3 regions of the Streptomyces sp. NPDC002853 genome follow, and region 2 is predicted to be linked to each of the others. Evidence: riboswitches for the same ligand, from Rfam matches in the RefSeq annotation. Region 2 holds a riboswitch; each other region holds the start of a gene.
What was found. Region 2 has a riboswitch for cyclic di-AMP ahead of ACWD02_RS35095 (transglycosylase SLT domain-containing protein). Riboswitches for the same ligand answer to the same signal wherever they lie in the genome.
Positions count from the first base shown of each region.

Region 1: it holds a riboswitch for cyclic di-AMP, as region 2 does, so the genes downstream of both, ACWD02_RS36610 (M23 family metallopeptidase) here and ACWD02_RS35095 (transglycosylase SLT domain-containing protein) in region 2, are expected to answer to the same signal.
Region 3: it holds a riboswitch for cyclic di-AMP, as region 2 does, so the genes downstream of both, ACWD02_RS40285 (NlpC/P60 family protein) here and ACWD02_RS35095 (transglycosylase SLT domain-containing protein) in region 2, are expected to answer to the same signal.

Region 1 covers NZ_JBSFUS010000016.1:21,506-28,944, forward strand. The annotation lists gene ACWD02_RS36610 (M23 family metallopeptidase) at 1-1,037, opposite strand, end outside; cyclic di-AMP (ydaO/yuaA leader) riboswitch at 1,049-1,195, opposite strand; gene ACWD02_RS36615 (PP2C family protein-serine/threonine phosphatase) at 1,398-2,555, opposite strand; tRNA gene ACWD02_RS36620 (tRNA-Met) at 2,704-2,777, opposite strand; tRNA gene ACWD02_RS36625 (tRNA-Lys) at 2,919-2,991, opposite strand; gene ACWD02_RS36630 (amino acid permease) at 3,102-4,625, opposite strand; gene ACWD02_RS36635 (DEAD/DEAH box helicase) at 4,758-7,034, opposite strand; gene ACWD02_RS36640 (hypothetical protein) at 7,355-7,439, opposite strand, start outside.
Region 2 covers NZ_JBSFUS010000014.1:297,960-305,398, forward strand. The annotation lists gene ACWD02_RS35085 (ATP-grasp domain-containing protein) at 1-1,020, opposite strand, end outside; gene ACWD02_RS35090 (PAS domain S-box protein) at 1,361-2,656, shown strand; cyclic di-AMP (ydaO/yuaA leader) riboswitch at 3,292-3,448, shown strand; gene ACWD02_RS35095 (transglycosylase SLT domain-containing protein) at 3,451-4,197, shown strand; gene ACWD02_RS35100 (hypothetical protein) at 4,356-5,471, shown strand; gene ACWD02_RS35105 (WD40/YVTN/BNR-like repeat-containing protein) at 5,474-6,583, shown strand; gene ACWD02_RS35110 (GNAT family N-acetyltransferase) at 6,653-7,201, shown strand; gene ACWD02_RS35115 (class I SAM-dependent DNA methyltransferase) at 7,214-7,439, opposite strand, start outside.
Region 3 covers NZ_JBSFUS010000021.1:62,183-69,621, forward strand. The annotation lists gene ACWD02_RS40265 (PspC domain-containing protein) at 38-1,327, shown strand; gene ACWD02_RS40270 (LuxR C-terminal-related transcriptional regulator) at 1,324-2,115, shown strand; gene ACWD02_RS40275 (NlpC/P60 family protein) at 2,188-3,231, opposite strand; gene ACWD02_RS40280 (hypothetical protein) at 3,552-3,905, shown strand; gene ACWD02_RS40285 (NlpC/P60 family protein) at 3,998-5,200, opposite strand; cyclic di-AMP (ydaO/yuaA leader) riboswitch at 5,209-5,365, opposite strand; gene pcrA (DNA helicase PcrA) at 5,624-7,439, shown strand, end outside.

The DNA.
Region 1 (7,439 bases), on a different contig from region 2:
GTGGAGTCGCCGCCCGGGTGGACCTCCATGTGGAGGTGGGCGCCGGTGACGTTGCCGGTCGCGCCGACGCGGCCGATGGTCTCGCCGGTGGTGACCTTCTGGCCGGCGCTGACGCTCATCGAGGACTGGTGGCAGAGCCAGATCTCGGTGCCGTCGTCGAGTTCGAGGATCGTGCGGTAGCCGTACGCCCCAGCCCAGCCGGCTTCCTTGATGGTGCCGGAGTGGACGGCCTTGATGGGCGTGCCCGTCGGAGCCGCGAAGTCCAGGCCGGTGTGGTAGCCGGAGGACCACATGGAGCCGGGCTGACCGAAGGTGCCGGTGAGCGTGTACGAGGCGACGGGGAGCGTGTAGCTCTTCGCGAGCTTGGCCAGGCGCTCCGCCTCGGCCTTCTTCTTGGCGGCGGCCTCGGCCTTCTTCTTCGCGGCGGCCTTCTCGGCGGCGATCTTCTTCTCGGCCGCGGTCTGCTTGGCGGCGGCCTGGGCGGCGGCCTGCTTGACGGCGGCTTCCTCGGCGGCCTTCTGGACCGCGTCGTCCGCCTGGTCCTGCTGGTTCTCCGCCTGCTCCATGATGCGGGCCCGCAGTGCCTCGCCCGCGTCCGTGGTGCCCTGCTCGGTGTCGGCGGCGCTGAGGCCGGCGGCACTGAGCGGCGCTGCAGCGGTCACCACGCCGTTGTCCGCGGAACCCGAGTCGGCCGAGTCGTCGGATATCAAGGACCCCACGCCCGGAAGCGACTTGGCCTCCGGCAGCGAGTCCGTGACGGCCGAGAGGTCCGGCATCGCGATGGAGACCGGGGGCTTGCCGTCCTGCGCGGTGGCGATGCCGCCCGCGCCGACGGCGGCGATGACGCCTACGCCGAGAACCGTGGAGCTGCGGGCGAGCCCGCCACCACCCCGCTTGTGGACGCGGTGCCTGCCGCGGACGGGACGGATGGACTCCTCGGTGGGGTTCCATTCCTCCCAGGAATTGTCGTCGTACCCACCGAAATCGTCGTCATTCGGTACGTAAACGCCTTGGGGGGCAGGGCGGTTGGACGCCACTGGGGCGCACTCCTTTCCTTCCTTCTCGCCTACCGGGTTAGCTGACGGGTTCGGAGCAGGAAGGTCTCCTACGAGCATCTGGCACGGAGGCACAGATGCCCGATTCACCCCAATTAGTGGTTCCCCGGCTCCCTTTCGGGATTAGGCGCGTGCGCGCGGAGCCGACTCGAGTGACGGCTGGGACGACCGCGCTGCGTTATCGAACGTTAATAGACAGCGGGCCGGTATTCCAAGCTGTTCCGACTGATCGTTAACGCACATGGCACGTACTTATCGGGACACCGGGGGCCGGAACGGGGCGAGTTGACCCCACTTCTTCACACACCGGAGCTTCACATCTCCTTGACAGTACGTCAGTTGTTATGCGGAGTGGTGTCCTTCCGTCACGGCCGGTGACAGGGGCCGCCGCACCGCGAGCAACGCCATGTCGTCGGTCCCCCCGCCCCCGGTGTGCCGCCGCACTTCCTCGACGAGCGTCGTCAGGAGCGCGTCGGGGCCGCCCGGCCCCGGGAAGATCCGGCCGCCGAGCCGCGCCGCCGGGTCGTAGAACTCGCCCCGGACGTCACGCGCCTCGGAGAGCCCGTCGGTGTAGAGCAGCAGCATCGCCCCCGGCGGGAACTCCGTCTCGTCCGCGCGGTCCGGCCAGGCGCCCAGGTCGCCCATCCCGAGCGGCAGCGCGGGCTCGGTGGCGGACATGACGCACAGCCGTCCGTCGCCGCGCAGGAGCAGCGGGCCCGGGTGCCCGCGGTTGATGAGACGCACCAGACCGTCGCCGTGCGGGATCTCCGCGAGGACGGCCGTGGTGAATCCCTCGAAGGCGTCGAGCCCGTCGCGCCGTGTGCCCTCACGCGCGAGGGCACGCTCCAGGCGCTGCGCCACGGCCTCCAGCGTGGTCTCCTGCTCGGCGGCCTCCCGGAACGCCCCGATCACCACGGCGACGGCCGCCACCGCGCCCATGCCCTTGCCCCGTACGTCGCCGACGATGACGCGGACACCGTGCGGGGTGTCCTGCACCGCGTACAGATCGCCGCCGATGAACGCGTCGGCCTCCGCGGCCTCGTACCGCGCCGCGACGTCGAGACCGCCGATGTGGGGGTCCGGCTGCGGCAGCACCGCGCGCTGGGCGGCCTCGGAGATGGAGCGGGCGGACGCGAGCTGTCTGTCGCTGCGGCGTACGACGCGGTTGATGACGACGGCGAGAACGGCGACGGTCGCCACCGTGATCAGTTCGGTGACGGCCTCGACGTCGGTGGTGGTGCTCGTCTTGAAGTGCAGGGCGAGCACGGCGGTGCAGGAGGCGGCGCCGATGAGGACGGTGCTGAGCAGCGAGTAGAAGGGCGCTGCGATGAGCGGGGCCGCGGTGAACAGGGGTACGGCGGTGAACCTGGGCGGGGTAGAGACGTCGTACACGATCCCGAGGACGATGAGCAGCAGGGGGAGAGCCCGCACGAGCGCACGCTCGTGCCGGACATCGGGACGCCTGCCGCCGCCCCCGCCGATTCCTCCTCGCTGCCCCACTCACTCAGGGTTCCCGGAGGGGCGGCGTGGGGCGACCGGTGTGGGCCGACCGGGCTATCGGCCGGACTGTCCTCTGGCAGCGCCTTCACCGCGGCGGAAAACACCGAAGGCCCGGATCCATTTCTGGATCCGGGCCTTCGGTCTTTAGTAGCGGGGACAGGATTTGAACCTGCGACCTCTGGGTTATGAGCCCAGCGAGCTACCGAGCTGCTCCACCCCGCGCCGTTGAATGCAACTCTACGCCATCAGGGGGAGTGAAAGCGAACCGGTTGCGGAGGGCCCTGCCGGCAGGCCGCGGGAAGGCCATCCGCCGAACGCACCGAAGGCCCAGGTCGGGGAACTCCCCGGCCTGGGCCTTCTCGGTAGACCGTGTGGGACTCGAACCCACAACCAATGGATTAAAAGTCCACTGCTCTGCCAATTGAGCTAACGGTCCGTGCGGATGCACCCCACGAGCATAGCCGCAGAGGCCCGGCCGTCCGATCGGGTATCGCCTCCCGGGCCCGTCGCGCGCTCCGCGACGGGCCCGGAACGGCCGCCGCGCGCTCAGGGGTCGGCCGGTTTCGGCGCCCCGCGCCTAGCCGCCTCGCGGGCCGCCGTGCGCTCGTGGTCCGGGTTCAGGAACCAGTGCCTGGCCGAAGCGAACCACCAGGTGGCGGCGAACCCGAGGACCACCAGGACCGCGATCGGGGCGTAGTTGAAGGTCTCCCAGGTGACGGGCGAGACCTGCGGCAGCATGAAGAGCACGGTGATCACGCCGACCCAGGCCACCGCGACGATGCCGATCGGGCGGGAGAAGCGCCCCAAGTGCCAGGGCCCGCGCTCGAATTCCTCGCCCTTGCGCAGCCTCAGGAGGGTCGGGATGACGTAGGCGATGTAGAGCCCGATGACGGCGATGGACGTCACCGCCGCGTACGCCGTGACGTTGATCAGGTAGGGAAGACCGAGGACGAGCGCGCCGAGGGCCGCGAGCCAGACGGCCGCGACAGGCGTGCGCGTACGCGAGTTGACCGAGTGCCAGATGTGCGAGAACGGCAGCGCTCCGTCCCGCGAGAAGGCGTAGATCATGCGGGAGTTGGCGGTCACCGACGCCATGCCGCAGAAGAGCTGCGCGCCGATGACGACGAGCAGGAGCAGCTTGCCCGTGGTCGCTCCGAGCGCGTCGAGGAGGATCTGGGCGGGCGGAGCCCCCGTCGCCGACTCACGGGCCCCGTCGTACGACTGGATGGCGAACGTGAAGCCGAGGAGCAGCACGAAGCCCGCGATCCACGACGTCCAGATGGAGCGGACGATGCCCTTGGGCCCGGCGGTGGACGCGTCGTGCGTCTCCTCGGTCATGTGCGCGGAGGCGTCGTACCCGGTGAAGGTGTACTGAGCCATCAGCAGCCCGATGAGAGCCACGTACAGCCCGCTGCCCCACCCCGTGTTGTTGACGAACTCGGTGAAGACGAAGGACGCCGACTGGTGTGAGTCCGGCGAGAAGGCGAGCGCGCCGACGATCACGGCAACCCCGAAGACGTGCCACCACACGCTGACGCTGTTCAGCAGCCCGACGATGCGCACGCCGAAGGTGTTGAGCAGCCCGTGCAGGACGAGGATCGCGGCGAACAGCATGATCGTCCGCCCCTCGCTCACCTCGAACCCGAACTGCAGATTCAGATAGGCGCCGAGGAACGAGGCCGCCCCGAAGTCGATCCCGGCGGTCACGGCGACCTGCCCGAGCACGTTGAACCACCCCGTGAACCACGCCCACGCGGCCGCGGTCCGCGGCGGCGCGAGCCGGTGCGCCCAGAAGTAGAGCCCGGCGGAGGTCGGATAGGCGGAACAGATCTCCGCCATGGCGAGCCCGACGAACAGCGTCATCAGACCGACCCCGACCCACCCCCAGGTGATCAGGGCGGGACCGCCGGTGTTCATGCCGAACAGGTACATGGTGAGACAGCCGGACAGCACCGAGATGATCGTGAACGAGACCGCGTAGTTGGAGAACGCGGACATGCGGCGGGCCAGAACCTGGGTGTAGCCGAGCTGGGCGAGGCGCTCCTCGTCGGAGCCTGGTGGTGGTTTCATGCACGAGCGTTGCCCACGACAGGGACATGACATGCGTCACGTTTGACCAAAAGACGTGACCAAAAGACGTACGTACGCCGAAGGGCCCACCCCGGATGGGGTGGGCCCTTCGGTTCAACTGCTCAGCAGGCGTCAGCCGTTGCGCTTCCAGCGCGGCTTGTCGTCACGGCGGCCGAAGGAGCCGGTGCCGGTGCCGGAGCGGTCACGGTTGAACGACGGGCGGTCGTGGCCACCGGAGCGGGCGCCGCCGGAGGGGCGGTCGTCACGGCGGTCACGGTTGAACGGACGGTCGCTGCCGCGGTGGCCGCCGGAGGGGCGGTCGTCGCGGCGGAAGCCGGAGCCACCACGGTCGTTGCGGTCACGGTTGAAGCCGCCGCCACCCTCGCGACGGTCGCCGCCGGACGGGCGGTCGTCACGGCGGAAGCCGCCACGGTCGCCACCCTCACGACGGTCGCCGCCACGGAAGCCGCCCGACGGACGGTCGTCACGGCGGAAGCCGGAGCCACCGCGGTCGTTGCGGTCACGGTTAAAGCCGCCGCCACCCTCACGACGGTCACCGCCACGGAAACCGCCCGAGGGACGGTCGTTGCGGTCACGGTTGAAGCCGCCGCCGCCCTCGCGACGGTCGCCGCCACGGAAACCACCCTCGCGGCGGTCGCCGCCACGGAAGCCACCCGAGGAACGGTCGTCACGGCGCTCGAAGGAACGGCCACCGCGGTCGTCGCGGCGCTCACGCTCGTAGTTGCCGCGCTCGTCACGCTGCGGACGGCGCTCCTCGCGAGGCGCGGCCGCGGGCTGCTCCGGGACGGAGACAGCGGCCTCGACCTCGGCCTCGGCGGCGGCGGTGGCCTCGGCGACCGCGGTCTCCGGGTCGTCGCCACGCTCGCGGGCGGCACGCGCGGTGAGGCGCGAGGCCTCCTCGCGCAGCTCCGTCGCGCGACGGGTCGCGCGCTCCAGCTCCTTGGTGAGGTCCTTGACCTCACGCTCGGCCTGGGTCGCCGCGTTGCCCGCGGAGTCGGCCTGCACCTCGGTCATCGAACGGGCGCCGGTGATCTCGGCGACCTCCGGGTCGAAGGTGCCGCCGCCGTTGATGATGTGACGCGTGGCGTCGACGCCCGCGTCCTCCATCAGGCGGAAGATCTGGCGGCGCTGGTGCGGCAGGGACAGGGACACGACCGTGCCGGAGCGGCCCGCGCGAGCGGTACGACCGGAACGGTGCAGGTAGTCCTTGTGGTCGCCGGCCGGGTCCACGTTCAGGACCAGGTCGATGCCGTCGACGTGGATGCCGCGCGCGGCGACGTCGGTGGCGACGAGCGCGTTGACGTAGCCCTTCTTGAAGTCCTCGAGAACGCGCGTACGGGCGCCCTGCGTCATGCCGCCGTGCAGCGCGTCGGCCTTCACGCCGGACTCGCAGAGCTGCTCGGCGATGCGGTCCGCGCCCAGCTGGGTGCGGACGAAGATGATCGTGCGGCCCTTGCGCGAGGCGATGGCGGCCGTGACGGGCGCCTTGTCGCGGGGCTTCACGATCAGGATGTGGTGGGTCATGGTCGTGACGTTGCCCTGGGCGCTGTCGACCTCGTGCGTGACCGGGCTGTTCAGGTAGCGCTTGACCAGCGTGGAGATCTCGTTCTCCATCGTGGCCGAGAACAGCATGCGCTGGCCGCCGGACGGAACCTGGTCGAGCAGCTCGGTGACCTCGGGCAGGAAGCCCAGGTCGGACATCTGGTCGGCCTCGTCGAGCACCGCGATCTGGGTGTTCTCGAGGGAGCAGGCGCCACGGCTGATGATGTCGCGCAGACGGCCCGGCGTGGCGACGAGGATGTCGACGCCGCGCTCGAGGGCGTAGATCTGGTTGCCCATCGACGTACCGCCGCAGACGACCTTCATCTTCAGGCCGAGCACGTCGCCGTACGGCTGGAGGGCGTCCGCGACCTGCATCGCGAGCTCACGCGTCGGCGTGAGGATGACGCCGCGGGGCTTCTTCTTCTCGGTGCGGCCCTCGGAGGCCAGCGTCGCCAGCATCGGCAGGCCGAAGGAGAGGGTCTTGCCGGAGCCGGTGCGGCCACGGCCGAGGATGTCCTTGCCGGCCAGGGCGTCCGGGATGGTCGCGGCCTGGATCGGGAAGGGGGAGGTCACGCCGTTCTGGGCGAGCTTGCGGACGATGCCCTCGGGCAGTCCGAGGTCACCGAAGGTGGGGCCGGTCTCGGCCTCTTCGGCGGCTTCTTCGACCTCGGCGACGGCCTCGGCGGCCGCCTCGGTCTGAACGACGACCTGCTCGGCGGCCTCCACGACGTCGGCGACGTCGGTGGCCTTGACCGTCTCGACGGCCTCGACGACGGCCTCGACCGTCAGCTCGTCGGTCGTCTCGTTCTCGGGCAGGACGGCGTGGTCAGAGTGAGAAATGGACATGCGAAATGCGAAACCTTCCGGAGTCTCGGCACGCGCCCGTCAACTCCGTGATTTCGCAATGGACCGCCTCGATGCGGTCAGCCACGGCAAGGGAGAGTACGCGCCACGCGGCGCTCTTCTTTTTCGGCGCCGGGCAAATGGGATCAAACGATCTACCACCATACGCACCCACCCCCCCAGAAGGCAAACCGCACCCTCCGGGGCACCTTGGATTCCACTCCCCACAGCCCGCCTCACCTGCGACGAAGCGGGTTTCGGACAGGGGCGAACAGGCTCAGGCCATCCTAGCGATCCGAGCCATCCGAGCGATCCGAGCCGACCTAGGCGGGTCCGGCCTCCGGTGACGGTTCACGTGACCTGAGCCCTTCCGACCGCTCCCCCAGCTGCGCGCCCTGCTTCGGCCCC
Region 2 (7,439 bases):
CGCGAGCGCGTGCCGGGGCCACTCGACCGGGCGGCCGAGGAGGTGGTCGACGAGCATGCCCACGAGGTCGAGCCCGAAGACCTCCTCGATCTGCGGCACCGTCATCGCGCCGCCGAACCGGGCGGCCGTCTCGATCAGCCACATGCGGCCGTCCGCACCGAGCTTGATCTCGGTGTGGGTACCGCAGTCGCGCAGTCGCAGAGCGTCGACGGACGCTCGGGCCAGGGCCACGATCCGGTCCTGGGCGCCTTGGGACAGCGGGGCGGGCGTGATGCCCGCGCGCTCGGTGAACGGCTCCACGGTGGGCATCCGGCCGCTGAGGCAGACCGGGCGGAAGACGCCGTCCGCCACCACACCCTCGACGCTGACGTAGTCGCCCCAGCCGGGCTCGTCGAACCAGTCCGCGGCGGTGCCGCTCACGATCTGCTCGACCACGAAGTCCGCATCGGCCTCGGCCACATGCAGCTCCGCATATCCCAACTGGGCGGATTCGGCCATTACTTCTCGCGACCAGCGCCACGCGGCGGACGCCTCGTGCGGGGAGCGGATGATCTGGTGTGCGGTGGACCCGGCACTCCAGGCCGCCTTGAGGAGGAGCGGGAAGGGCAGTTCGCGGGCCGCGTCGTGCAGGTCCGACTCAGTGGCCACCGGGCGGAAGGCCGGTTGCGGAAGGCCGTGTTCGTGCCAGGTGCGACGCATCAGCCGCTTGTCGCGTGCCAGCGCGGCGGCACTGCCCGCCCCCGCCAGGCCAAGCGCCTCGCAGGCCTCGGCGACGGCCACGACCGCGTACTCGGAGAAAGTGAGCACCGAGGCGGCGCCCACGGCTTCGGCCCGCGAGACGATCAGGGACACCAGGTCGGCTCGGCGCGTGTCGGCGGGCGTCACGACGGAGGCGCACAGCCGCTCGGCCGTGTCCGCCACGGCGGGAGGAAGTGCGCTGAGCGCCAGCAGGTGCACTTCCGCCCTGGCGGCCGCCCGTGTGAGGACGTGACCGAGCGGCGGACCACCCTTGGCATGCACTAACAGCACCTTGCTCACTGAAGTTCCCTCTCCATTCGTCCGGTTCGAGCCATGACGACGCACGAGCGGTGACGCGCGTAGAACATGCGGGGTCACCGGGGCGTACGTTGCGGGGTGTATTCACCCGCACACTCAAGGGGACCAGGCGACAGGCGCCCGCAGCGCCAACGGGGGCGTCCGCCGTTCAGGCAAATGCCTGAGTGCCGCAACCGCAAGCGGGCCCAGGCAGCCGTCACTCCGGCCGATTCGGCCGAGAACCGAGCATGCGCGAGATCGACACGGGATACGCATCGCTTGGTGACTGTGCGTCAACCAGTTGAATACGGACGGAGAAACCGCTGTGAACGAGTCTCATCTGAAGGAACTGCTCGAGCACCTGCCCGCGTTCTGGTGGGAGGTGGACCAGCCGTGGCAGGTCCTGGAGAGAGGTGGCGGCGCCTTCGCCGACACCGGGACAGCGCAGCGCTTCCTGGAGCGCATGCACGAGGAACTCTCGGATCCGGGGCATCCGCCGGAGGAGGTCAGCTGGCAGGCGCAGTTCGACGGTCGCACCTTCGACGTGAGCTGGCCCCTGGACGAGACGCGCGCCCACAGCCGTACGCGTGGTCTCGCGGTGGAGGTGGACGCGCATGCTCCGCACCGGTACGCCACCTTCGCGGACCTCGTCGACCTCGCCCCGGCCGCCGCCTTCATCCGGGACCGCGCAGGACGCTATCTGTGGGCCAACCACGCCTACGCGCACCTCTACGGCGCCACTCCAAGAGAGCTCACCGGCAGGTACATCGAGGACTTCGACGCCCCAGCCGAGGCCGATCGGTTCCGCGCCCTGGACCAGGAGATCCTCGCCCGGGGCACCCCGGTGCGGCACACCCTCGGCTATCGCCGGCCGGACGGCAGCCTCGGCCAGGCGGCCGGTCACCGCTTCCCCGTGCAAGAGAACACGGAGACCTGCGTCGCCGGAATCTACGTGGACATCACCGACCATCTCCGCGCCATGGTCCAACGCCAGGAGGCCGAGGAGAACCTGCAGGCGCTGCGTGACCACAGCGGTCTGCCCTGCGCGCTGCTCTCGGCCAACGGGCGTGTGATCGAGGCGAGTTCGGCGGCGGCCGATCTCTTCCGCCTCGGCCTGCCCGACCTGGTCGGCCGCCGCGCGCACGAGCTGCTCGCCCCCGCACCGGCCGCCGACCTCGATCGGCTGCACCGCAGATGGAACGGTCTGATAGCCCGCCGCACGAGACGGGTGGAGACGTCCGCCGTGCTCGTCGACTTCCGGGGGCAACAACGCCGCGCGCAGCTGCACCTGACGACGGTCGGCCATTCCGCCGCCCGCGCCCGGCACGTCTGGGCCGTGGTCACGCATCAGAGCCTCGCCCACGAGGCCCATCCCTCGCTCACCGCCGCGCAGATCCGCATCCTCTCCCTCCTGGCGGAGGGCAGCAGCAACAGTGACATCGCCACCTCGCTGCGGCTGTCCCGGCAGACGGTCGACTACCACCTGAGCCGCCTGCGGCAACTCCTGAACGCCACCACCCGGCCCGCTCTGGTGGCCCGGGCGTACGTACTCGGCATTCTCGCCCCACGCGCCTGGCCCCCGCGTTCGGCCACGGCGGCCCATCCGCTCAGCGCCGTCTGACGGGCAATATGCGATAACCCGGAGTCAACACCGCGGAATTACCCGGAATCTGACGCCGCACGGATGCCCGGCAGTCAGGCGGCACGGGCGACAACGGGGGCACGCCCGACCTGTAGGGCGCCAACGGGACGATCCGGTAGCCGCGCATACACCTGGTCGACCGCGCCACGCTCGCCAACTGGGCAGCCAGAGCACGGCCGTTGTGGGAATCGCCGCCCAATATCCCACCCCCGCCCCGCTTTGTGTCCACGAATTGAGAGCCTTTATCAGACGCCGACACCAGGAGTCACCACCGGGTCCCCCTATAAGGGATGCCCGTTTTGACATGAAAAATGGGCATCGCATTATGTCCGGTTTTGCGAATAAGGCCACTTGTACACCCACTTGGCATCGCGGCGCAGTGGAATGTGTCACACCCGAAGATCAGGTCCTCAAGGGCCGCCCAGCGCGTTTTCGTTTCCCGCAAACAAAGTTGAGGCTATTTGATCAATGGGGCCGTGCTCTGCGGACTCGGAGAATGGGCCTCGCGCATTCTCCGAGCGAATTCCGCCCTTGTTCTGTCCGGGCTTTCTCGCCTAACGTCACCGTCAATCCGGATGGAACGCCGAATCCTGCCGCTGTCCGGAAACCCTTCCAGTAACCAATCACTTACGCACGGCAGGAGCGGGGGAACCAGGTAGGCCGCCGATCCGGATTCCGGAACGGCTCGGGGTGAAGTCGCATTCACAGTGCGACCGGACATCTCCCGTCCGAACCCGACAGCTCACCTCGTAGGCGACGGAGAGGAATTCGTCATGCCTGCAAAGGGTAAGCACCGCCGTCCCAAGTCCAGCTCGCTCAGCCGGGGCATCGCCGCGGCGGGTACGGGCGGCGCCGTGCTCGTCCTCCCGGTGATCGGCGCGACCGCCGCGAGCGCGGCGCAGCCCGCCGCGGCCGCCAAGCCCGCCGCCCCCAAGACCTACGTCGTCGCCGCGGGCGACTCTCTCGCCAAGATCGCCCGAGAGCACTCGGTCAGCGGCGGCTGGAAGAAGCTGTACGAGGACAACCGCACCGTTCTGGGCGGGGACCCGAAGCTGATCCACCCCGGCCTCAAGATCACCGTCGGACAGAAGGCTCCGGCGGACGACGCGGCCGCCTCCAAGGCGTCCGACGAGCGGGCGGACCGCTCCGAGCGCACGAACGCCGCCAAGCCCGCCGTCGCCCCGGCGAAGAAGACGTACGCCAACAACCTCGACGGCTGGATCAAGGAGTCGCTGGACGTCATGGCCCAGCACGGCATCCCCGGCACCTACGAGGGCATCCACCGCAACGTCATGCGCGAGTCCTCCGGCAACCCGCTGGCCATCAACAACTGGGACGTCAACGCCGCCGCGGGCACCCCGTCCAAGGGACTCCTGCAGGTCATCGCCCCGACCTTCGACGCCTACCACGTGGCCGGCACCTCGCTGGACAGCTACGACCCGGTCGCCAACATCACCGCCGCCTGCAACTACGCGGCCGACCGGTACGGCTCGATCGACAACGTGAACGGCCCCTACTAGGGGAACCCCGGTCTCGGCAGTCCTGAGCCCCGGCACGCAGTGCGTGCCGGGGCTCAGGACTGCCGGAACCTCCCGGGACTCAAATTGGCATGCACCCGTCTATTCACGGACGGGTGCATGCCCATAAGGTGAGCGACCTTCGCGTTCTGGGGGGTCTCATGAACGGTCTCCGTGCGGTGATCATCGGCCTTGTCATCGCGTGTACCGCGGTCGTGACGCCCGTCGCGGTCTCATCGCCGGCCGCGGCCGCGCCGTCCGCCGAAGCCGATGCGCCGAGCATGACGCCGCGCTGGTCGGCGCTGCCGGTGCCCGCGGCCGCACCACCCGTGACCGTGTCCGATCTTGCCGCCCGCGGGCCGGGCGACGCCTGGGCGACCGGGTACGAGCACACCACCGCCTGGGTGCGGCCGATGCTGTACCGGTGGGACGGCGCGGCATGGAGCCGGGACAGCAGCTTCCCCGGCGCCGAGGGGACGGGCTGGCTCGGCAAGGTGCAGTTCGTCGGCAAGGAAACATGGATCTTGCACAACCGCGACGGAGCGGGCCAGATCCTGCGCCGCTCGGCGGGAGGCTCGACAGGGCCTGAAGGGTGGAGCACGGTCCCCCTGCCACAGACCCTGTGGACCTACCAGGACTTCGCCGCCGTACCCGGCGCCGCATGGGTGGTCGGCGAGGACGACACCGGGCTGAAGGTCCTGCACTACGACGGCTCCGGCTGGACCACACAGACCACCCCCGACGGCGTGCTGTACCTGATGGGGATCACCGCGCGCACGGCCACCGACGCCTGGGCCTGGGCGGACACCACCAGCGGGACCACCATCCTGCACTGGGACGGCACCGCCTGGCGGGACGCGAAGGTGCCACTGCCGCCGAACAGCAACGTCCACACGATGCTGCTCGAACCGTCCGGCCGCGTCACGATCGGCGGCAGCCAGTACACCGACGGCGCACCGCGCACCTACCTCATGACGGGGAACGGCCACACCTGGCGCACCACCTACCCGCCCCTGGGCGACACCTACACCGAGGCCATGGTGCGCGGTTCGGACGGCGCGCTGTGGTTGCCGGTGCGCAGCGACCGCGCGTTCCAGTCCAAGTACGCCCGGATCAACGGCTCCCGCACCACCTTCTCCTACGGTCCCGAGCGCACGAACGCGATCGACGTGAAGCCGCGCGCACTGACCAGGGCAGGGTCCTCGCTGCTGTCCTTCGGGACCGTCGAGATCTACGGCTCGAAACCGAACCTGATGAGCGAGCGGCTGGGAGGCTGACCATGGTGCGCCGACTTCTCGTCACGGCCCTCGCCGTCGCGATGACCGTCATCACCGTCATGAGCTCGGCCGCGGCGGAGCCCACCGCCTGGCGACACGTCCCGGTGCCGGCACAGATACGCCCGCAGGCAGGGCTGAACGAAGCCGTGGCGTTCGGACCTGACCGGGCGTGGGCGGTGGGTTCCGACGCCGTCGGCCGCGAGGCCCCGGGCTTTCCGCTGATGCTGCGCTGGGACGGAACCGCGTGGCAGCGCCAGAGCCTTCCCAAGGTCAGCTGGCAGGGGGATCTGCTCTCCATCGCCGCGACCTCGCCGACCGCGATCTGGGCGGTCGGCCGCGACTCGGCGGGCGGCGCGCGCCTGCTCCGCTACGACGGCGCCACCTGGCGGGAGAGCCGTCCGCCGCGCGGTGTCGTACTGACCAAGGTCGTCGCCGGCGGCGGCGAGACCTGGCTGATCGGTTCGCGTGACGGCGCGCAGGTGCTCCTGCGGCGGGACGGAAGCAACTGGCAGGACATGCCGGTGCCGCCGGGAGCCGTCTACGGCATGCACGTCCTGGCGGCGGACGACATCTGGGCCGCGGGCGCCACCAACTCGGGTGCGGCGGTGTCGCATTGGGACGGACAGGAGTGGCAGCAGACCATCGTGGACGGGTTCCCGCGGTCGGCCGTGGGCAGTGTGCTCGCGGTCTCGCCGACAGAGGTGTGGGCGGGAGGCACGGCCGGGTTCGTCGGTGGCCCTGCGGGCAAGCCGATTCCGCCACTCCTGATGCGCTGGGACGGGAACGCGTGGAGTCGGGTGACCGTGCCCACCAACTTCGGTGGCATCACTTCGTTCGCTCCCGCCGCGAACGGCAAGCTGGGCTGGGTCTCGGTGGCCAACTCGCAGAAGTACGGTCCGCCCGGCAGCTACCCGCCACTGGTGCCCGGGCCGGACTTCCTGTCCTGGGACGGCCAGTCGTTCGCCGAGTACAGCGAGCCGGCGGTGGCCGGGGAGGGCGACTCGCGGACGCTGCAGCTCGCGGCGGTGCCGGGCACGTCGACGGTGTGGTCGGTCGGCCGCGCCGCGGGACCCGAGAACACCTTCGCTCCGCGCACTCAACGCTTCGGCTGACAGAAGCTTTTCGGAGAAGTGGACCACTTTGCTGATCCACTTCTCCGCATCTGGTCCTAGCATTGGCCCATGCCCGACAAGCCGTCACGAGTCGAACTGTGCCCGCTCACCCTCGCCGACCAGGATGAGTTCTGCACGCTCGTGCGGGCCAGCTCCGACCTCCATGCGCCGTGGATGCAACTGCCCGCGACCGCAGGGGAGTTCCGGGACTGGATGCGCCGCTTCAGTGACGGCACCACCCAGGGCTTTCTGATCCGCGTTCAGGAGACCGGCGCTGCGGCCGGGATGGTGAACTTCAACTCGATCATCCGGGGCCGCTACCAGGGCGCGTCACTCGGCTACGCGGCCTTCGCCCCGTCCGCGGGGCGGGGTTACATGACCGAGGGACTCACCGTCGCCCTGCGGCACGCCTTCGACGACCTGCACCTCCACCGGCTGGAGGCCAACATCCAACCGGCCAACCAGGCGTCCTTGGCCCTGGTCCAGCGCCTGGGCTTTCGTTACGAGGGCTTCTCCCCCGCTTATCTCTACATCGACGGGGCCTGGCGCGACCACGAGCGCTGGTCCATCACCGCACCACCACCCTTCAAGCCCGACCCCTCGCTCCCCCGGGTCTAGCCCGCCTCGGCCCTACACCCTCACGTACTGACAGAACCGCTCGCCGCCACCAGCCTGACGACGGAAACCGCACTGCTCCAAGAGCCGGTCGGCGTCGGCTGCACCGTATACGCGATAGCCCGAGCGCTGATGCGCCACCACGGTGGACTCGCGCATGACGTAGTAGTCCTTGGTGAACCGGCCCCCTCCTGCCGCCCGGGACTCTTGGACGTAGACAAGCCCTCCGGGCAACGTCCGC
Region 3 (7,439 bases), on a different contig from region 2:
ATGCCCGTGCCCGCGTACGCGTGTGAATATCGGAGACATGCCGGAAGCCGCAGCAGTATCCATCGAAGACGAGCGGCCGCTGCGAAAGCTCTATCGCAGCGGTGACGGCCGTTGGCTCGGCGGTGTCGCGCGCGGCCTCGCCGGTCATCTCGGTCTTCCCGTCGTCTGGGTGCGGCTGATCTTCGTCGGCCTGTTCATGGCGGACGGGCTCGGCGGCTTGTTGTACGCGGCGTTCTGGTTCTTCGTGCCGCTGGGCGTCGGCGGGGTCGACGCGATGCGCCCGCCCTCGGCCGTCACCACCGAGACGGCGCCCGACGGACGCCGCAGACTCGTGGCCCGCAAGCCTGACAAGGGCCAGCTCGTCGCGCTGCTCGCGATGGTCATCGTCGCCATGGTCTTCGTCGGGAACGTGGACCTGGGCAGTTCGACCAAGGCCTATCTCTGGCCGACCCTGCTCGTCGCCGCCGGCGTCGCGCTGGTCTGGCGGCAGGCCGACAACGCCCGCCGGGCCCGCTGGATGGCCGTCGGCCGCCGCAGGCGCACCCTGACCATCGCCCGCGCGGCGGCCGGAGTGCTGCTGGTCGGCGCCGGCGTCTCCGGCATCGTCGTGCTGCAGGGCTCCACCTCGCACCTCAGCTCCGTGCTGCAGGCGGCGCTCGCCGTCCTGGTCGGCGTCGCGTTGCTCGCCGGCCCCTATCTCGTGCGCATGATGCAGGACCTCTCCGAGGAGCGGCTGATGCGTATCCGAGCCCAGGAGCGGGCGGAGGTCGCCGCCCATGTGCACGACTCGGTCCTGCACACCCTGACCTTGATCCAGCGCAACGCCGAGAACGCCTCCGAGGTGCGCCGCCTGGCCCGTGCCCAGGAGCGCGACCTGCGGCAATGGCTCTACAAGCCCGAGGGCACGGGCAAGGACGAGGCGGACGAGCCCGACACCCTCGCCGAAGCGGTCCGGCGCGACGCCGCCGAGGTGGAGGACAAGCACGGCGTCCCCATCGAGGTCGTCATAGTCGGCGACTGCCCGCTGGACGACCGCCTCACGGCGCAGACCCAGGCCGCGCGGGAAGCAATGGTGAACGCCGCCAAGTACGGTGGCGAGGGCGGTGCGGTGCAGGTCTTCGCCGAAGTCGAGGGGGAGACGGTGTTCGTGTCCGTCCGGGACCGTGGCCCCGGCTTCGATCTGGATTCCGTGCCGGACGACCGCATGGGCGTACGAGAATCGATCATCGGCCGTATGCAGCGCAACGGCGGCACGGCGCGGCTGCGCGCGGTGCCGGGGGGCGGCACGGAAGTCGAGCTGGAGATGGAGAGGACGGCGACGACATGAGCGACGCGAGCGAGCCCGTGGAGCCCAGGGGCGGAACGGAGGGCGCGGCCGAGTCGGCTCAGCCCGCGGAAGCGACGGACCCCGCGGCCGAAGCGGCCGGTGCCGCCGCGGGCGGTGCCCCGGAGGGCCGCCGCGCGCGCGTCGTCCTCGTCGACGACCACCGGATGTTCCGCACGGGCGTCCAGGCGGAGATCGGCAGGACCGCGATCACCGGGGTCGAGGTGGTCGGAGAGGCCGCGGACGTCGACCAGGCGGTCACGGTGATCACGACGGCGCGACCCGAGGTCGTGCTCCTGGACGTGCACCTTCCGGGCGGCGGTGGCGTCGAAGTGCTGCGCCGCTGCGCCCCGTTGATGTCCGACGCGGAGAGCCCCGTGCGGTTCCTCGCGCTCTCCGTCTCGGATGCCGCCGAGGACGTCATCGGAGTCATCCGTGGCGGTGCCCGCGGTTACGTCACCAAGACGATCACCGGTACCGACCTGGTCGACTCCATCTTCCGGGTGCAGGACGGCGACGCGGTGTTCTCGCCGCGCCTGGCCGGGTTCGTCCTCGACGCCTTCGCGTCGACCGACGCGCCGCCGGTCGACGAGGACCTGGACCGCCTGACGCAGCGCGAGCGGGAGGTGCTGCGGCTCATCGCGCGCGGGTACGCGTACAAGGAGATCGCCAAGCAGCTGTTCATCTCCGTCAAGACGGTCGAGTCCCATGTCTCGGCGGTGCTGCGCAAGCTCCAGCTGTCCAACCGGCACGAGCTGACGCGGTGGGCGACGGCGCGGCGGCTGGTCTGACCCACGGGCCGGCTCCGGCCCGACGGCCCGGCCTCGGGTCGCACACGGTCCCTCGGGGTGCCCCGGGGCCCCTCACGCCACTCGCGTCGCCCCCGCGAACGGCATCTGGCTGATCGGTGCGAGGCGGACCGGCGCGCTCGGGTTCGGGGCGTGAATCATCTGGCCGTTGCCCACATAGAGGCCCACATGGCTGATGCCCTGGTAGAAGAAGACCAGGTCACCCGGCTGGAGTTGGGAGCGCGGGACCCGCTCGCCCGCGGCGATCTGCGCGTACGTCGTGCGCGGCAGACCCACGCCCGCCGACCGGTACGCGGCCTGGGTGAGCCCCGAGCAGTCGAATGCGTCGGGCCCGGTGGCTCCCCACACGTAAGGGCTGCCGAGGGCCTTGTAGGCGTACGAGACGGCCGCCGAGGCGCGGGAGTTGGGTGCCTTGCCCCGGGCGTCCGGGAGGCCGTCACGGCCCGCGTCACGGGACGCCCTGCCCTCGCCCGCGAGCTCCGCGCGCTGATCGCCGGTGAGCTGTGACAGGAGCCGCTTGGCCGCACCGAGCTTTCCGGTGACCGTCTTCTTGTGCTTCTTCAGCTCCGCCTGACGGGACTTGAGGTGCGTGAGGGTGTCGTCGGCCTCGGTGCGCAGTTGGTCGATCTCCCGGAGCTGCTTCTGCACGCCGGTGACGGCCGCCGCCTGGCGGCTGTCCGCGCGGTCGGCGATCGCGGCGCGCTCGAGGTACTCGTCCGGGTCGGAGGAGAGCGCGAGCTGGACGGCGGGGTCGATGCCGCCGCTGCGGTACTGCGCGGCGGCGATCGAACCGAGTCCTTCGCGTGCCGAGTTGAGCTTGTCCGTCTTGCGGGCCGCCTCGTCACGCAGCTCGCCCAGGGACTTCTCGGCGCCCTCGGCCTTCTCCTTGGCTCCGTTGTACTTCTCGGTGGCGATCTCGGCCTCGCGGTAGAGCGCGTCGACCTTGGACTTCACCTCGGCCGGGCTGAGCCGTGGGTCCGCGTGCCCGGTGCCGTCGAAGGCGGTGGCCGTGGCGGCTCCCGCGAGGGCGATGGTGGCGGCGGTACGGGCCGTATGGCCACTGAGCGAGCGCTGTTTCGGCTTGCGGTGCGCTGCCACGAAGGGGGGCTCCTTTGGGTTCCGGCGACGGCCCGCACAGGGGGAGCGGGCCGCCGCCGGATTCTCGGCGGTGGTGGCCGACTGCCGCCCCGGGTCCGGGCGGCGGTGGGGAGCCGGTCACCTGACGAAGGACGCTAAACCTGACCGTCACGGGTTGGTGACGGATTGTGCGCAACTGCCGCAAGTGTGCTGTTCGGTGACCGCAAGTGACTGCGTGATCTGCCGGACCGGAGCCCTTCGGAGGCGCGCGTGACCGATGCGGCGTTCGGGGCCCACCTGGCTACGGAGTGGTGATAAGGCCCCGGCTAGGCTCCGGAGCCATGGACGTTCTCACCCATCTCTTCGTCGGCCTGCACATCATCGGCATCGCCTCCCTCCTGGGCGGCTTCCTCACCCAGATGAAGCAGATGGGCCAGGGCACGGCCCGCTTCAACCCCGCGATGCTGCACGGCGCGCTCACGATGCTCGTCACGGGCGTGATCCTGGTGGGCCTCAACCAGGCGGACGACAACCCCGTCAACAACGTCAAGATCGGCATCAAGATGGCCGTCCTGATCGTGATCCTCGCGCTGGTCTACGTGAAGCGGGACGACGAGAAGGTGGACAAGGGGATGTTCGGCGCCGTCGGCCTGCTGACCGTCGCGAACATCTTCATCGCCGTGCTGTGGACCTGAGCCCGCAGATCCGACCGGCCCACCACGCGCGCATGGCCCGCATCCCCCCGGGAATGCGGGCCACGCGCGCGTAGGGGCTCCTCCGCCGGTGATCAGGCGGGGCGCACCACACTGTGGATCGGCATGTAGTAGATCGATTCCACGCGGACGTTCGTGCCCGGCTTCGGGGCGTGGATCATCTTGCCGTCGCCGATGTAGATCCCGACGTGGCTGATGTCGTCGTAGAAGAAGACCAGGTCGCCGGGCTTGGCGTCGGCCGTCTTCACGGTCGTGCCGACCTTCACCTGGTCCCACGTCGTACGCGGCAGGGAGATCCCCGCGGCCTTCCACGCGTCCTGGGTGAGCCCGGAGCAGTCGTAGGAGTCGGGGCCGGTCGCGCCCCACACATACGGCTTGCCGATCTGCGCCTCGGCGAAGTTGATCACCTTCGCGGCCTTCGTCGCGTAGCCACTGTCCGTGTCGCCGGAGCCGGTGCCGGAGCCTGTGCCGGAACCCGAGCCCGAGCCCGTGCCCGAATCCGGGGTCTCCTTCTCCTTCTCGCGCTCCTTGGCCGCGGCCTCTTCCGCGGCCTTGCGCTTGGCCTCCGCCTCGGCCTCCTGCTTGCGCGCCAGCTCGGCAGCCTTGCGCTTGGCCGCTTCTTCCTTCTTCTTCTCGATCGCCGCGAGCCGCGCCTTCTCCTCGGCGGTCAGCTCCGAGAGCATCGTGCGCGCTGCGCCCAGCTTCTTCTGGACGGTCTGCTTGCTCGTCCGCAGATCGTCCCGCGAGTCGCTCAGCGTCTCCAGGCTCTTGGCGGCCTTCGTGCGTTGCTTCGTCGCCGAGGCCTGCTGCGTCTGGTAGTCGTCGACCGCCTTCTTCTGGCGCGCGGTCAGCCGGTCCGACAGGTGGTTCTGGTCGAAGAACCCCTGCGGGTCGTCGGCGAGCATCATCGTGGCGGTCTCGGAGGCGCCGCCGGTGCGGTACTGGGCCGCGGCGAACGTGCCCAGCCGCTGCCGCGCCTCGTTCAGCTTGTCGGTGCGCTTGGCCACATCGTCGAGAAGGGTGTCGACCTTCTTGCGCTGCTTGTCGGTGCGCTCCTTGACCGAGTTGTACTTCTGGGTGGCCACGCCCGCCTGGTGGTAGAGGTCGTCGACCTTCTTCTGCACCTCTTCGAGGCTGGGCTTCTGGGGCGCTGACGGTGCCGCTTGCGCGCTCTGTGACAGGAGAGCCACGGAGGTGAGGGCTGCCGTCGTGATGCCGAGGGCCGGAGCGGTGCGTAGGCCGGCGATGCGGGCCCGCGGCTTGCGGTGCGACGCCAAGGGAGGCGACTCCTTCCGTAGACCGCCTACCGGGTTAGCTGTCGGGTTCGGGCGGGTGGTTCCGGAAGGTTGCCCTACGGTCCCGTACTGCGTACGGGATCGATTCACCCCAAGTTCTTGGTGGGTCCCCGGCTCCGAGGAGATCGAACTCGGCGGAGGCCACCCGTTCCCGGCGGGGTTCGCCGGTGGGAGTACGAGCAGCCCGCGGAGCACGGTAGCCAACTCGTGTGGTCCGTGTGAAGGTTGATGTTCGATATGCCCGATACGTTTTCGTTACTTTACGAAGCTCTTGACGCGGACACGCAGGGTCGTCGCGGAACGTGACGGTCCGCGGGCGGGGTGTATGCGGGCCGGGCGTGTGCGGGTGGACCTGGCCGGAACCCGGGGCGGGTTGTCAGTGGGGCCGCCTAGACTCGGGAGGCGATGAGCAGCCTCTTTGATGACAGCTTCCTGGCGGACCTCAAGCCCTCACGGGCTTCCGATGAGGAGCCCCCGCCGCCGCCCGAGGACAGTGCCCCGGAATCCGTTCCGGATGATCTGTTCGACGGGAAGTTCGACGCGCCCACGCCCCGGGACGCGCACTACCGCGGCGGCGCCCCGCGCCCCGTGATCGACCCGGCGGCCCTGCTCGACGGCCTGAACGAGAACCAGCGCGCGGCCGTCGTGCACGCGGACTCCCCGCTGCTCATCGTCGCGGGCGCGGGCTCCGGCAAGACCCGGGTCCTCACGCACCGCATCGCGTATCTCCTGGCCGAGCGCCACGTGCACCCGGGGCAGATCCTGGCGATCACGTTCACGAACAAGGCCGCGGGCGAGATGAAGGAGCGCGTCGAGCAGCTCGTCGGGCCGCGGGCCAACGCGATGTGGGTGTCGACGTTCCACAGTGCGTGCGTCCGCATCCTGCGCCGCGAGTCCAAGAAGCTCGGCTTCACCTCCTCCTTCTCGATCTACGACGCCGCCGACTCCAAGCGGCTGATGGCGCTGGTCTGCCGTGACCTGGACATCGACCCGAAGAAGTTCCCGCCGAAGTCCTTCAGCGCCAAGATCTCGAACCTGAAGAACGAGCTGATCGACGAGGAGACCTTCGCAGGACAGGCCGCCGACGGCTTCGAGAAGACGCTCGCCCAGGCGTACGCGATGTACCAGTCGCGGCTGCGCGAGGCGAACGCCCTCGACTTCGACGACCTGATCATGACGACGGTCCACATGTTCCGCGCGTTCCCGGACGTCGCCGAGCACTACCGCCGCCGCTTCCGCCACGTGATGGTCGACGAGTACCAGGACACCAACCACGCGCAGTACGCCCTGGTGCGCGAGCTGGTGGGCCCCTCCGGAGGCGAGGGCGACGACCCGGCCGAGCTGTGTGTCGTGGGTGACGCGGACCAGTCGATCTACGCCTTCCGCGGCGCGACGATCCGCAACATCCTCCAGTTCGAGGAGGATTACCCCGACGCCACCACGATCCTCCTGGAGCAGAACTACCGCTCCACGCAGACGATCCTGACCGCGGCCAACGCCGTCATCGAGCGCAACGAAAGCCGCCGCCCCAAGAACCTGTGGACCAACGCGGGCGCGGGCGCGGGCATCACCGGCTATGTCGCCGACACCGAGCACGACGAGGCGCAGTTCGTCGCCGACGAGATCGACCGGCTCACCGACGCGGGCGACGCGAAGGCGGGCGACGTCGCGATCTTCTACCGGACGAACGCGCAGTCGCGTGTCTTCGAAGAGATCTTCATCCGCGTCGGCCTGCCCTACAAGGTCGTCGGCGGCGTCCGCTTCTACGAGCGCAAGGAGGTCCGGGACGTCCTCGCGTATCTGCGGGTGCTCGCCAACCCGGAGGACTCCGTCCCGCTGCGGCGCATTCTGAACGTGCCCAAGAGGGGCATCGGTGACCGCGCGGAGGCGATGATCGACGCCCTCTCGCAGCGCGAGAAGATCTCCTTCCCGCAGGCCCTGAAGCGCGTCGACGAGGCGTACGGAATGGCGGCCCGCTCGGCGAACGCCGTCAAGCGTTTCAACGTGCTGATGGAGGAGCTGCGGACCATCGTCGAGTCCGGCGCGGGGCCCGCCGTCGTCCTGGAGGCCGTGCTCGAACGGACCGGGTACCTCGCCGAGCTGCAGGCATCGACCGACCCGCAGGACGAGACGCGCATCGAGAACCTCCAGGAACTCGCCGCCGTGGCCCTGGAGTTCGAGCAGGACGCAGGTGCGGCCGCCTCCGAAGGCGAGGGCGAGG